Regions from separate parts of the Streptomyces sp. NPDC008150 genome, predicted to be linked through region 3. Evidence: riboswitches for the same ligand, from Rfam matches in the RefSeq annotation. Region 3 holds a riboswitch; each other region holds the start of a gene.
The links. Region 3 has a riboswitch for thiamine pyrophosphate ahead of ACFZA0_RS20960 (thiamine ABC transporter substrate-binding protein). Riboswitches for the same ligand answer to the same signal wherever they lie in the genome.
Positions count from the first base shown of each region.

Region 1: it holds a riboswitch for thiamine pyrophosphate, as region 3 does, so the genes downstream of both, thiC (phosphomethylpyrimidine synthase ThiC) here and ACFZA0_RS20960 (thiamine ABC transporter substrate-binding protein) in region 3, are expected to answer to the same signal.
Region 2: it holds a riboswitch for thiamine pyrophosphate, as region 3 does, so the genes downstream of both, thiO (glycine oxidase ThiO) here and ACFZA0_RS20960 (thiamine ABC transporter substrate-binding protein) in region 3, are expected to answer to the same signal.

Region 1 covers NZ_JBIBHJ010000003.1:343,273-347,568, forward strand. Annotated here, with positions in the region: gene ACFZA0_RS10880 (YibE/F family protein) at 40-1,785, opposite strand; TPP riboswitch at 1,857-2,017, shown strand; gene thiC (phosphomethylpyrimidine synthase ThiC) at 2,010-3,812, shown strand; gene ACFZA0_RS10890 (VWA domain-containing protein) at 3,974-4,296, shown strand, end outside.
Region 2 covers NZ_JBIBHJ010000001.1:925,679-929,974, forward strand. Annotated here, with positions in the region: gene pknB (Stk1 family PASTA domain-containing Ser/Thr kinase) at 1-861, opposite strand, end outside; gene ACFZA0_RS04045 (thiazole synthase) at 1,001-1,795, opposite strand; gene thiS (sulfur carrier protein ThiS) at 1,798-1,998, opposite strand; gene thiO (glycine oxidase ThiO) at 1,995-3,185, opposite strand; TPP riboswitch at 3,183-3,294, opposite strand; gene ACFZA0_RS04060 (FAD-dependent oxidoreductase) at 3,623-4,296, shown strand, end outside.
Region 3 covers NZ_JBIBHJ010000008.1:129,626-133,921, forward strand. Annotated here, with positions in the region: gene ACFZA0_RS20955 (ABC transporter permease subunit) at 1-1,124, opposite strand, end outside; gene ACFZA0_RS20960 (thiamine ABC transporter substrate-binding protein) at 1,220-2,260, opposite strand; TPP riboswitch at 2,401-2,504, opposite strand; gene rlmN (23S rRNA (adenine(2503)-C(2))-methyltransferase RlmN) at 2,705-3,814, opposite strand; gene ACFZA0_RS20970 (phosphatidate cytidylyltransferase) at 4,005-4,296, opposite strand, start outside.

The sequences.
Region 1 (4,296 bases), on a different contig from region 3:
GCCCAGCGGCGACCGGCCCCCCTCGCCGTGCGCCGTCGGTCAGCGCTTGCGGCGACGTCCCCGTCCGCCCCGCGCGGCGGACGGCGCGGCTACGGGCACCGGTCCGCCGGGGACCGCCGGTACCGCGCGCGCGGATCCGGAAGCCGCCTGCGGGTGCGGCCGGTCGGCGGCCACCACCAGTGCCGCCAGCGCCGTGGTGACGGGTACGGACGCGACCAGGCCGATGGAGCCCACGAGTGTCCGGACGATCTCCTCGGCGACCAGCTCGCTGTTGGCGACCGTCCCCACGCTGCTCTGCGCGATGGAGAAGAGCAGCAGCAGCGGCAGCGCGGCGCCCGCGTAGGCGAGCACGAGCGTGTTGACGACGGACGCGATGTGGTCGCGGCCGATCCGGATGCCCGCCCGGTACAGGCCGCGCCAGCCCATCGTCGGGTTGGCCTCGTGCAGTTCCCAGACCGCCGACGTCTGCGTGACCGTCACGTCGTCGAGCACGCCGAGGGAGCCGATGATGACGCCGGCGAGCAGCAGGCCGCTCATGTCGATCGACGGGTAGAGCCCGTGGATCAGGCCCGTGTTGTCGTCGGTGTTGCCGGTGAGCGAGGCCCAGTCGATGAACACCGAACCGAGCAGGCCGATCAGTACGAGCGAGATGAGCGTGCCGAGGACCGCGACCGAGGTGCGGGCGGACAGGCCGTGGCACATGTAGAGGGCGATCAGCATGATCGCGCTGGCCCCCACCACCGCCACCAGCAGGGGGTTCGAGCCCTGGAGGATCCCCGGCAGGATGAAGAAGGTCAGCACCAGGAAGCTGACGGCCAGTGCGACGAGGGCCATGAGCCCGCGCAGCCGCCCGACCACGACGACGGCGAGGGCGAAGATCCCGGCCAGAACCGCCATCGGCACCCGGCGGTTCACGTCGGTGACCGAGTACTGGAGGTTCCTGGGCGCGGAGGGCTCGTAGGCCACCACGACCTTCTCGTCCTCGTGCAACTGCCGTGACTGGTCCGGCTGTACGACCTCGGTGAACGTGCGGCCCCTGTTCTTCCCGGTGTCGACGCGGACGGTCGCCTTCTTGCAGGTGCCGCCCTCGTCCTCGGCCGTCGTCCCGTCGGCGGCCCCGGTCGAGCCGCCGCCTCCCGAGGCGTTCACCGACTTGCAGCTGACGTCGACGACCTTGGTGACGGTGGCCTGCTGGGTCTGCCGGTCGAAACCGACACCCGTGCGTTCGTGCGCGGGTGCGCCACCGGGCCAGAGCACCACGAGGCCCACCACCACGGCCGCGGTGAACGGGATCAGGATCGCGGCGATCACCTTGCGCAGGTGCTTGGAGACGGGGGCGGCCGGGCCGTGACTGTGGGAGTGCCCGTGGCCGCCGTGGCCCCCGCCGGAGCTGCCGCCCGAGGAGGCGTTGCCCGAGCCGTGGCCGTGGCCGGTGCTCTCCGTCGGCCCGTGACCGTGGTCCTGGTGCCGGTCGTGGCCGCTCCCGTGGTCGTGGTCGTGCGCGGGTCCGGGGCCCTGACCGCCGACCCGGCCGTGGCCGTCGTGATCGCCGTGGTCGTCGTCGTTCCAGCCGCCTCCGCCGCCGCCGTCGCGGTACCAGCCGTCGTTGCCGCCCCGTCCGCCACCACCTGACGGGCCGCCACCGCCCGACGGGCCGCCGACCCGGCCGTCGGGCCCGGGGCCCTGGCCGTCGCGTCCGTCCGAACTGCGGCTGCCGTCCTGGCCGTTGGCGGGCCAGGAGCCGTGTCCGGTCGGTGGATGAGGGGGCCGCTGTCTCGTGGTCACCGACCGATCATCGCAAGAACGGAGGGGGCCCTCTGTTCACCGCGCCCGAACGGGAGTTAGCGTGGAAGCACCTTTGCACACGCGGGAGCTCGGAGCACCGGGCTGAGAGGGCGCTGACCTCCGTCGTCGCGATGTTTCACATGAAACATCGATCGCTCGACGGACATCGCTGCGTCGACCGCCGAACCTGTTACCGGGTAATGCCGGCGTAGGGAGTAGGTCTCATGACCAACAAGGACGCACGCATGCCTGCCTCCACGCAGCTCACCGAGCGCGAGGAGGCCGGAACGTCCATCGGCTGGCACAAGGCGTACATCGAGGGTTCGCGCCCCGATCTGCGGGTGCCGGTCCGACAGGTGCACCTCACCAACGGCGACGCGGTCTCGCTGTACGACACCTCCGGCCCGTACACCGACCCGCTCGTCGACACCGACGTCCGGCGCGGGCTCAGCCCTCTGCGGGAGAACTGGATCGTCGCCCGCGGCGACACCGAGGAGTACGCGGGGCGGCCGGTCCGGCCCGAGGACGACGGCCTCAAGCACACGTCGCCGCGCGGCGGACTGCGCAACCTCGACGCGGTCTTCCCGGGCCGGCCGCGGCAGCCCCGGCGCGGCAGGGACGGGACCGCCGTGACCCAACTCGCCTACGCCCGGCGGGGCGAGATCACCCCGGAGATGGAGTTCGTGGCCGTCCGGGAGAACGTCGAACCCGAGGTGGTCCGCGCGGAGATCGCGGCGGGACGGGCGGTACTGCCGGCCAACGTGAACCACCCCGAGATCGAACCCATGATCATCGGCAAGCGGTTCCTGGTGAAGGTCAACGCCAACATCGGCAATTCCGCCGTGACGTCCTCCATCGAGGAGGAGGTGGAGAAGATGACCTGGGCGACACGCTGGGGTGCCGACACGGTCATGGACCTGTCCACCGGACGGAACATCCACACCACGCGCGAGTGGGTGCTCCGCAACTCCCCCGTCCCCATCGGCACGGTGCCGCTCTACCAGGCGCTGGAGAAGGTCGACGGCCGTGCCGAGGAGCTGACCTGGGAGATCTACAAGGACACCGTCGTCGAACAGGCCGAGCAGGGCGTCGACTACATGACGGTGCACGCCGGTGTGCGCCTGCCCTACGTGCCGCTCACCGCCAACCGGAAGACGGGCATCGTCTCCCGCGGTGGCTCGATCATGGCGGCGTGGTGCCTGGCCCACCACAAGGAGAGCTTCCTCTACGAGAACTTCGAGGAACTGTGCGAGATCCTCGCCGCCTACGACGTCACGTACTCGCTGGGCGACGGGCTGCGGCCGGGCTCGATCGCGGACGCCAACGACCGCGCGCAGTTCGCGGAACTGCGCACTCTCGGGGAACTCAACCGGATCGCCAGGCGTTTTGAAGTACAGACCATGATCGAGGGCCCGGGACACGTCCCGATGCACAAGATCAAGGAGAACATCGACCTTCAGCAGGAGATCTGCGATGAAGCACCGTTCTATACGCTCGGCCCGCTGACGACGGACGTCGCTCCGGCGTACGACCACATCACCTCCGGTATCGGTGCGGCGATGATCGCCTGGTGGGGAACGGCGATGCTCTGCTACGTCACCCCCAAGGAACACCTGGGCCTGCCGGACCGGGACGACGTCAAGACCGGCGTCATCACGTACAAGATCGCCGCGCACGCCGCCGACCTGGCCAAGGGCCACCCCGGCGCACAGGACTGGGACGACGCGTTGTCCGACGCGCGATTCGAGTTCCGGTGGGAGGACCAGTTCAACCTGGCCCTCGACCCCGACACGGCGCGGGCGTTCCACGACGAGACGTTGCCCGCCGAGCCGGCGAAGACGGCCCACTTCTGCTCGATGTGCGGGCCGAAGTTCTGCTCGATGAAGATCAGCCACAGCATCTCGGAACAGTTCGGCGGTACCTCGGACGAGGGAGCGTCGCCCGACGAGATCGCCGAGGGCATGCTGCGCAAGTCGAAGGAGTTCGCGGAGAGCGGCAATCGCGTGTATCTGCCGCTCGCGGACTGACAGTTGAGGAGAAGGGGGACCGGATGACGGAGAGGGGCGCGCGGGTCGCGCGCGGCTGACAGGAGCGGTCTGCCCGTCGGTGACGGGCGCCGGGCGGAAGACCGGGCGGAGGACCGGGGCGACCGGGCGCCCGGCGTCCTCTCCGCGGGCAGACTGGGGCCATGACAGCGAGACCCCTGAGCAAGGGCGCCAACCTCTCCGTCGCCTCGTCGGCGGTGCGCGTCGAACTCGTCCGGTTCGCCGGGCCGGGAGTGCCGGACGTCGACGCCTCGGCGCTGCTGCTGACCGATGCCGGACGGGTGCGGGACGACGGGGACTTCGTCTTCTACAACCAGCCGCGCCACCCGTCGGGCGCGGTACGGCACTTGGGGAAGCGTGCGGACTCGGCCGGGGCGGGATCCGGCTCCGGTGCCGGTCAGGCCGTCGTCGCCGACGGGGTCGAGGTGCGACTGGGCCTTCTGGAGGCGGCGGTCGACCGGGTGCT
Region 2 (4,296 bases), on a different contig from region 3:
CTCGTCCGAGTCGCCCATGCCGAGCACGATCCGCGTCTCGCGGACCCGGGCGAGCAGTGCCGCCGCGTCGCGCGGACGAACGGCGGCGGTGCGCGCGGTGGCCTCGGCGACCAGCCGGTCCAGCTCCGCGGGCAGCCCCGGGACGGCCGCCGACGGGGGCGGCACGTCCTCGTTGAGGTGCTGGTAGAGGATCTGCGCGGGGGAGTCGCCGCGGCGCGGCTTGGTGCCGGTCAGCATCTCGTAGAGGACGACACCGCACGCGTACACGTCGACGCGGGGATCGGCGGAGCCGTGCTCGATCTGCTCGGGCGCGAGGTACGAGACGCTGCCGAGGACCGTGCCGGTGGTGTCGGTGACGGTGTTCACGGCCCGCACCAGGCCGAAGTCGGCGACCTTGACCCGGCCGTCGTCCCCGATCAGGACGTTCTCCGGCTTCATGTCGCGGTGCACGAACCCCGCCCGGTGCGCGGCCCCCAGCGCCGCGAGCACCGGCTCCAGGATGTCCAGGGCGGCGCGCGGCGCCAGCGCCCCGCGCTCGCGCAGCACGTCGCGCAGGGTGCAGCCGGCGACGTACTCCATGGCGAGGTACACGTAACCGCCGTCGGTGCCCTGGTCGAAGACCTGGACGACGTTCGGGTGCGCGAGCCGGGCGACCGACTTCGCCTCGCGGATGAACCGGTCGACGAACGACCCGTCGGCGGCGAGCGCCGGATGCATCACCTTGAGCGCGAGGACGCGGTCGAGGCGCAGGTCCACGGCCCGGTAGACCGTGGCCATGCCGCCGACGGCGATCCGCGCGTCGACGCGGTACCGGCCGTCCAGCACGCGGCCGACGAGAGGGTCTTCCAGGGTCGTGTCCACCCAGGGAGTGTACGATCCGTCGCCCGTTTGGCCGCCCCTTCGCCCGTTTCGGGACCCTTCTTGAAGCCGTCCTGTGACGCGGACCGCACACGGCCGCCGCTCCCGGGCGGGCACCGGCGCCGGCCCCGGGGGCGTCCGGTCAGAAGGCGGGGCGCTCCGGGTCGAGCCGTGCCAGGCCCTCGGCGGGGGACGACGCCTCGGCGAAGTGGCGGGGCGGGATGCGGCCCGCCCGCCGGGCCAGCCGGCCCGCCAGGACCGCGTGCCGCATGCCCTCCGCCATCAAGACCGGCTCCCGCGCGCGGGTCACCGCCGAGGCGAGCATCACACCCGCGCACCCCAGCTCCATCGCCAGCGCCACGTCCGACGCGGTGCCCGCCCCGGCGTCCAGGATCACCGGGACGCGCGCGTGCTCGACGATGAGCCGGAAGTTGTGCGGGTTGCGGATGCCGAGCCCGGAACCGATGGGGGAGCCGAGCGGCATCACCGCCGCGCACCCCACGTCCTCCAGCCGCCGCGCGAGCACCGGGTCGTCGTTCGTGTACGGCAGGACCGTGAAGCCGTCGTCGACCAGCGTCTCCGCCGCCTCCAGGGTCTCCACCGGGTCCGGCAGCAGGGTGCGTTCGTCGGCGACGACCTCCAGCTTGACCAGGTCCGTGCCGAGCGCCTCGCGCGCGAGGCGGGCGGTCAGCACCGCCTCGCCGGCCGTGAAGCAGCCGGCGGTGTTCGGCAGCACCCGCACGCCCAGCCGCTCCAGGACGGAGAGCACCGAGCCGTTCACCGAGGGGTCGACGCGCCGCATCGCGACCGTCGTCAGCTCGGTCCCGGACGCCGCCAGGGCGCGTTCCAGCACGTCGAGGCTGGGTGCCCCGCCCGTGCCCATGATCAGGCGGGACGAGTACGTCGTACCGCCGAGGACGAAGGGATCGTCAGCCACGGTCAGCCTCCCTGGACTGCGGTCAGGACTTCGACGCGGTCGCCCTCGCGCAGCGCGGTGGCGGCCCACCGGGTGCGCGGGACGACGGTCTCGTTGAGGGCGGCGGCCACGCCCGAGGGCGCCGGGGTGAGGGACCGCACGACGGTGTCGAGGGCGGTGCCGGGCGCGACCTCGCGGGGCTCCCCGTTCACGGTGACGTTCACGCGGGCTGCACCGCCCGGTCCGCGGTCCGGAACCTTCGCGGGGTGAACGGCCGTGCCAGCTCCGGGAGTTCGCCCGTGGTCAGGACGTGGGCGAGGACGTCGCCGGTGACCGGGGTGAGCAGCACGCCGTTGCGGTGGTGCCCGGTGGCCAGCAGCAGGCCGGGCAGCGCGGTGGGGCCGAGCAGCGGCGCGTTGTCGGGGGAGGCGGGGCGCAGTCCCGCCCGGGTCTCGGTCAGCGGCAACTCCGTGATGCCGGGGATCAGTTCGTGCGCGTCGCGCAGCAGCGCGTACACGCCGCCCGCGGTCACCGTCGTGTCCCAGCCCAACTCCTCGCTGGTCGCCCCGACCACCAGTTCGCCGTTCTCCCGGGGCACCAGGTACACCTGGCTGCCGCGCACCACCGCCCGTACCGTCCGGCTCAGGAACGGCGCGTACCGCGCGGGCACGGACAGCCGCAGCACCTGCCCCTTCACCGGCCGTACCGGCGGCAGCGCCTCGGCGGGCACCCCCGCGAGCCGCCCGCTCAGGGAACCCGCCGCGAGCACGACCTGGCCGGCGGCGAACGCCGTGCCGTCCGCGCCGAGCACGCCGGTCGCCCGGCCCCGCGCCACGGTGAGCCGCTCGGCCCACACCCGGTGGAACACCACCCCCGCCCGTTCGCACGCCACGACCAGCGCCGCCGCGAGCCGCCGCGGGTCGATCTGGTGGTCGTCGTCCACCCGCAGCCCGCCGCGCACGCCCGGCGCCAGCATCGGCTCCAGGCGGCGGCACTCCCGTCCGGACAGCCACTCGGAGCCGAGCCCCGACGCGTTGTGCAGGACGTGCAGTTCGCGCAGGTGCGCGCGGTCGTCGGCGTCCAGCGCCACGGCCAGCGTGCCGCACCGGCGGTGCCCGAGGTCGTGCCCCGTGCAGTCCGTCAGCTCGGCGGCGAACTCCGGGTAGCGGCGCGCCGATTCGAGGTTGAGACCGAGCAACGTCTGCTCGCCGTGGTGCAGTTCGGTGACGGCCGCGAGCATCCCGGCGGCCACCTGCGCGGCGCCGCCGCCCGGCCCGGGGTCCAGCACGGCGGTGGACAGGCCGCGTTGGGCCGCCCGCCAGGCCGTGACCAGGCCGATGACGCCACCGCCCACGACCAGGACGTCGGACGACGGAACAGCGGATGGTGCGACGGATACGGATGTCGACATGGGTGTCCAGCCCCTCCCTTCGCCGGCATGACCCGGATCAGGTTCGTACGGTCGGAGGCCGCCAGCCTCCCTCTCAGCCCGGTGCGCCCGGACTCCCGCGTGTGCTCTTCGGAAACCACCCTAGCCCCGCCGCCCGGCGCCCCGGGGAGCCGCCCCCGGCGCGCGCTCCGCGCTCCGGCGGCCCTGTGGTGCCGTACGGGAACGTTCACCGGGTAGGCGGACAGCGACCGCCCGATCTCCGTCACGCGCGGCCGACCACCGGCGGACCACGGCGTACGGGCGCTCGTCGGCGTGGGCCGCGGGGAGTCCCCGGCGGCCGGGTACGGGCGAAGGAGACGGCAGTGGCAGTCGTGGACGGGCGGCGGGACGGGTACGGCGCGTCGGAGCACCGGTCACCGCCGGTGACTGACGCGATGTCAGTTGTCTATGGTGATCACGTGAGCGAGCAGACGCAGCAACGGCGCACGTCGGGGGGCGCCCCCCACCCGCGGCGCGTGGTCGTGGCGGGCGCGGGCATGGCGGGGGTGCAGACCGCGGTCGCCCTGCGCGAACAGGGCTTCGACGGCACCGTCACCCTGATCGGCGCCGAGACCCACCCGCCCTACGACCGGCCGCCGCTGTCGAAGGCCGTCCTGCTCGGCAAGGCCGACGGCTCCGCCTTCGACATCGACTTCGCCGCCCTCGGCATCGAACTGCGGCTCGGGACCGAGGCCCTGGGCGTGCGCCCCGGCGACCACGAACTGGACACGTCCGCCGGGCCCGTCCCGTACGACGCCCTGGTCGTCGCCACCGGCGCCCGGCCCGTCCGGCTGCCCGGCACCGAGGGCGCCTCCGGCGTGCACGTGCTGCGCACCCTGGACGACGCCGAACGGCTGCGGCCGGTGCTCGCCGCCCAGCGCGACATCGTGGTCGTCGGCGCCGGCTGGATCGGCGCCGAGTTCGCCACCGCCGCCCGCGAGGCGGGCTGCGCCGTCACCGTCGTCGAGGCCGCCGACCGGCCGCTGGCCGGCGCGCTGCCCGCCGAGGTCGCCGCCCCGATGGCGCACTGGTACGCCGACAGCGGCACGGACCTGCGCACCCACGCGCGCGTGGCCCTCGTCGAGGACGGCGC
Region 3 (4,296 bases):
ACGCCCAGCGGCAGCATCAGCAGCGCGTCGAAGCCGCGCACGAGCCGTCCCGCGTCGCGCCGCGTCAGCGCCGCCGCGGCGAGCCCGCCGACCAGCACGGCGAAGACCGTCGCGACGACCGCGTACAGAAGGGAGTTGCCGATCGCGTTGATGGGCGGCACCAGGAACGTGCCCCCGTCGTCCCGGGTCAGCGCCCGGTAGTAGCGGAAGCCGGGGGCGTCCAGGGACCGCTGCACCAGCACCGCGAGCGGCAGCACCACCAGCACGGCGACCGTGGCCAGCACCCCCGCCAGCAGCGCCCACTGCCCGGCACCGCGCGGGCGCCGCGCGGTGACCGACGCGTCCACCAGCCGCAGCGCGCCCTCGCGGCGGCGCACGGTACGGGCGTGCACGAACAGGATCAGCGCGACCGCGGCGAACTGCACGACCGTCAGCACGGCGGCCGTGGACAGGTCGAAGATCTCGGCGGTCTGCCGGTAGATCTCCACCTCCAGCGTCGAGAACGCCGGGCCGCCCAGGATCTGCACGACGCCGAACGACGTGAACGTGAACAGGAACACCATGAGCGACGCGGCGGCCACGGCGGGCGCGAGCGCCGGCAGCGTCACCCGCCGCCACGCCGCGAACCGGGAGGCGCCCAGCATCCGGGCGGCCTCCTCCTGCCGCGGGTCGAGCTGCGCCCACAGCCCGCCGACCGTGCGGACCACCACCGCGTAGTTGAAGAAGACGTGCGCCAGCAGGATCGCCCACACCGTGGTGTCCAGCCGCACGCCCCACAGGTCGTCGAGCAGTCCGCCGCGCCCCACGAGGGCGAGGAACGCCGTGCCGACGACGACCGTCGGCAGCACGAACGGCACGGTGACGACCGCCCGCAGCGCCTGTTTGCCGGGGAAGTGGAGGCGGGCGAAGACGTAGGCGGCGGGCAGCGCGACCAGGAGCGTCAGCCCGGTCGAGGCGAGCGCCTGCCACAGCGTGAACCACAGCACGTGCCCGACGTCCGGGTCGCCGAGCACGTCGGCGACCCGGCCGAAGTGCCAGTGCCCGTCGGCGTGGAAACCGCGCAGGACGATCGCGACGACGGGGTAGGCGAAGAACACCGCGAAGAACACCACGGGCACCGCCATCAGGGCGCCCTGCACCAGCGGGGCACGGCGCGCGCGCCCCGGGGCCGGGCGCCGGTCCGCGGGACCCGCCGCCCCGCCGCCCGGCTCCCGCCCGGTCACTTCACTACGAGCGAGGTCCACGTCTTGACCCACCGGTCGCGGTTGTCGGCGATCTTCTGCGGCGCCACGGTCTCCGGGTCCTTGGCGGGGGGCCCGTACTTCGAGAACTCCGCGGGCACCGTCGCACCGTCGACCACCGGGTACACGAACATGTTCAGCGGCATGTCCTCCTGGAACTTCTTCGTCAGCAGGAAGTCGATGAGCGCCTTGCCGCCCGCGGTGTTCGACGCGTTGCTCAGCAGCCCGGCGAACTCGACCTGCCGGAAGCAGGTCCCCGCGGCGACACCGGTCGGCGCCGTCGACGGCTTCGGGTCGGCGTAGACGACCTCGGCGGGCGGCGACGACGCGTACGACACGACGAGCGGCCGGTCGCCGCCCGCCTTCCTGCCGCCCGCCGACCCGGAGAACTCCTCGTCGTACGCCTGCTCCCAGCCGTCGACGACCTTGACGCCGTTGGCCTTCAGCTTCTTCCAGTAGCCCTGCCAGCCGGAGTCGCCGTAGGCGGCGGCACTGCCGAGCAGGAACCCGAGGCCGGGCGAGGACGTGGACGCGTTCTCGGTGACCAGCAGGTTCTTGTACGCGGGCTTGGCGAGGTCGGCGAACGAGGCGGGCGGCGCCAGGTGGTGCTCGGTGAAGTACGCCTTGTCGTAGTTGACGCAGATGTCGCCGTAGTCGACGGGCGTGACGCGGTTCTTGTCCGGGTCGAGCCGGAACTGCGAGCCGACCGTGTCGAGGCCCTTCGCGGTGTACGACTGGAACAGCCCGTTGTCGAGGGCACGCGACAGCAGCGTGTTGTCGACGCCGAAGAAGACGTCGCCCTGCGGGTTGTCCTTCGTCAGGATCGCCTTGTTGACGGCCTGCCCGGCGTCACCGTCCTTGAGGACCTTGACCTTGTAGCCGGACTGCTTCTCGAAGGCGGCGAGGACGCTCTTGGAGACGGCCCACGAGTCGTGACTGACCAGCGTCACGGTCTTGGAGCCGCCGGACGCCTGCCCGCCGGACGAACCGCAGCCGGACAGCGCGGCGACGCCGGCCATGCCGAGACCCACGGTCGCGGCGGCGAACCGGCGGCGGCTGATGCCCCTGGTGATGCTCACGGAAATCCTCCTGGAGGGACCAGGAAGAGACGCGGCCCCGCCCGGGAACCCCGAAGGGGGCCGCGGGCAGGGCGCAACAGCTTGAGTGGTGACCGAACTTCCTACCCAGAATGACCTGGGCGAGGTTCAGAGGGTCTGCGGTTGCCCGCACTCTCAGCGCTGTGGCGCTCCCCTGTCGGATATGAAGATCTTCAGTTGTACCGATGCACGGCCGACCGTTTCTGCGGATCACCGTACGTACGGATTGCCGTACATGCGGATTGCCGTACCTACAGCTACCCGTACATGCGGCTGAACCGACGTTCGGACTGTCCGACATCCGGATCGGCCGACGTACCGACATTCCGACGTACCGACAACAACACGGTACGTCCGCCGGTCAGACTACCGCTCGGTCGCGGCGAGCTGGCCGCACGCCCCGTCGATCTCCTGGCCACGGGTGTCCCGGACGGTCACCGGCACCCCGTGGGAGGCGATGGCCTCCACGAACGCCTTCTCGTCCTCGGGCCGCGACGCCGTCCACTTCGAGCCGGGCGTCGGGTTCAACGGGATGAGGTTGACGTGCACGGGCTTGCCCCGCAGCAGCCGGCCGAGCCGGTCACCGCGCCACGCCTGGTCGTTGATGTCCCGGATCAGCGCGTACTCGATGGACAGCCGGCGCCCGGACCGGGCCGCGTACTCCAGACCCGCGTCGAGCACCTCCCGCACCTTCCACCGCGTGTTGACGGGCACGAGGGTGTCGCGCAGCTCGTCGTCGGGTGCGTGCAGGGAGATCGCGAGACGGCACTTGAAGCCCTCGTCGGCGAACCGGTTGATGGCGGGCACGAGGCCGACCGTCGACACCGTGATGCCCCGCTGCGACAGGCCCAGCCCGTCGGGCTCCGGGTCGGTGAGGCGGCGGATCGCGCCGACGACGCGGTTGTAGTTGGCGAGCGGCTCGCCCATGCCCATGAACACGATGTTCGACAGCCGTGCCGGGCCGCCGGGGATCTCGCCGTCACGCAGGGCGCGCATGCCGTCGACGATCTGGTGCACGATCTCCGCGGTCGACAGGTTCCGGTCGAGACCGGCCTGCCCGGTCGCGCAGAACGGGCAGTTCATGCCGCAGCCCGCCTGTGAACTGATGCACATGGTGACCCGGTCCGGGTACCGCATCAGCACCGACTCGACGAGCGTCCCGTCGAACAGCCGCCACAGCGTCTTGCGGGTGGTCTCCTGGTCGGTCGACAGATGCCGCACGACCGTCATCAGCTCGGGCAGCAGGGCGTCCCGCAGCGCGGTGCGCGAACCGGCGGGGATGTCGGTCCACTGCTCCGGGTCGTGCGCGTACCGCGCGAAGTAGTGCTGCGAGAGCTGCTTGGCGCGGAACGGCTTCTCGCCGGTCGCGGCCACCGCTTCCTTGCGCTCGGCGGGCGTGAGGTCGGCGAGGTGCCGCGGCGGCTTCTTGGCTCCGCGCGGGGCGACGAACGTGAGTTCTCCGGGCTTTGTAGGCATGGCTCTACCAGTGTCGCAGATCCGATCGGGTGACCCGACCGGCCGGATTCCGGAGGCCGCGACGCCGCCCCGCGCGGACCCGCACGGCGCCCGGCACCGCCCGCCGCGGGCGTACGCGCGGTGGTACGCGTGCGGGCCGCCGCCCCGAGGGGTGGCGGCCCGCACGAGGACCGTCGCGTGAACCGGACGCTCAGCCCGAACCCACGAACAGCACCAGCAGCAGCCACACCACCGGCGCCGTCGGCAGCAGCGAGTCCAGGCGGTCCATGATGCCGCCGTGGCCCGGCAGCAGCGTGCCCATGTCCTTGATGCCGAGGTCCCGCTTGATCATGGACTCGCCCAGGTCGCCGAGCGTGGCACTCGCCGCGACCGCGAGACCCAGCAGCAGGCCCTGCCACCACTCGCCGTCGTCGATCATGAACTGCATGCACAGCGCGCCCGCGACCATCGCGAACGCGACAGCACCCGCCAGACCCTCACGG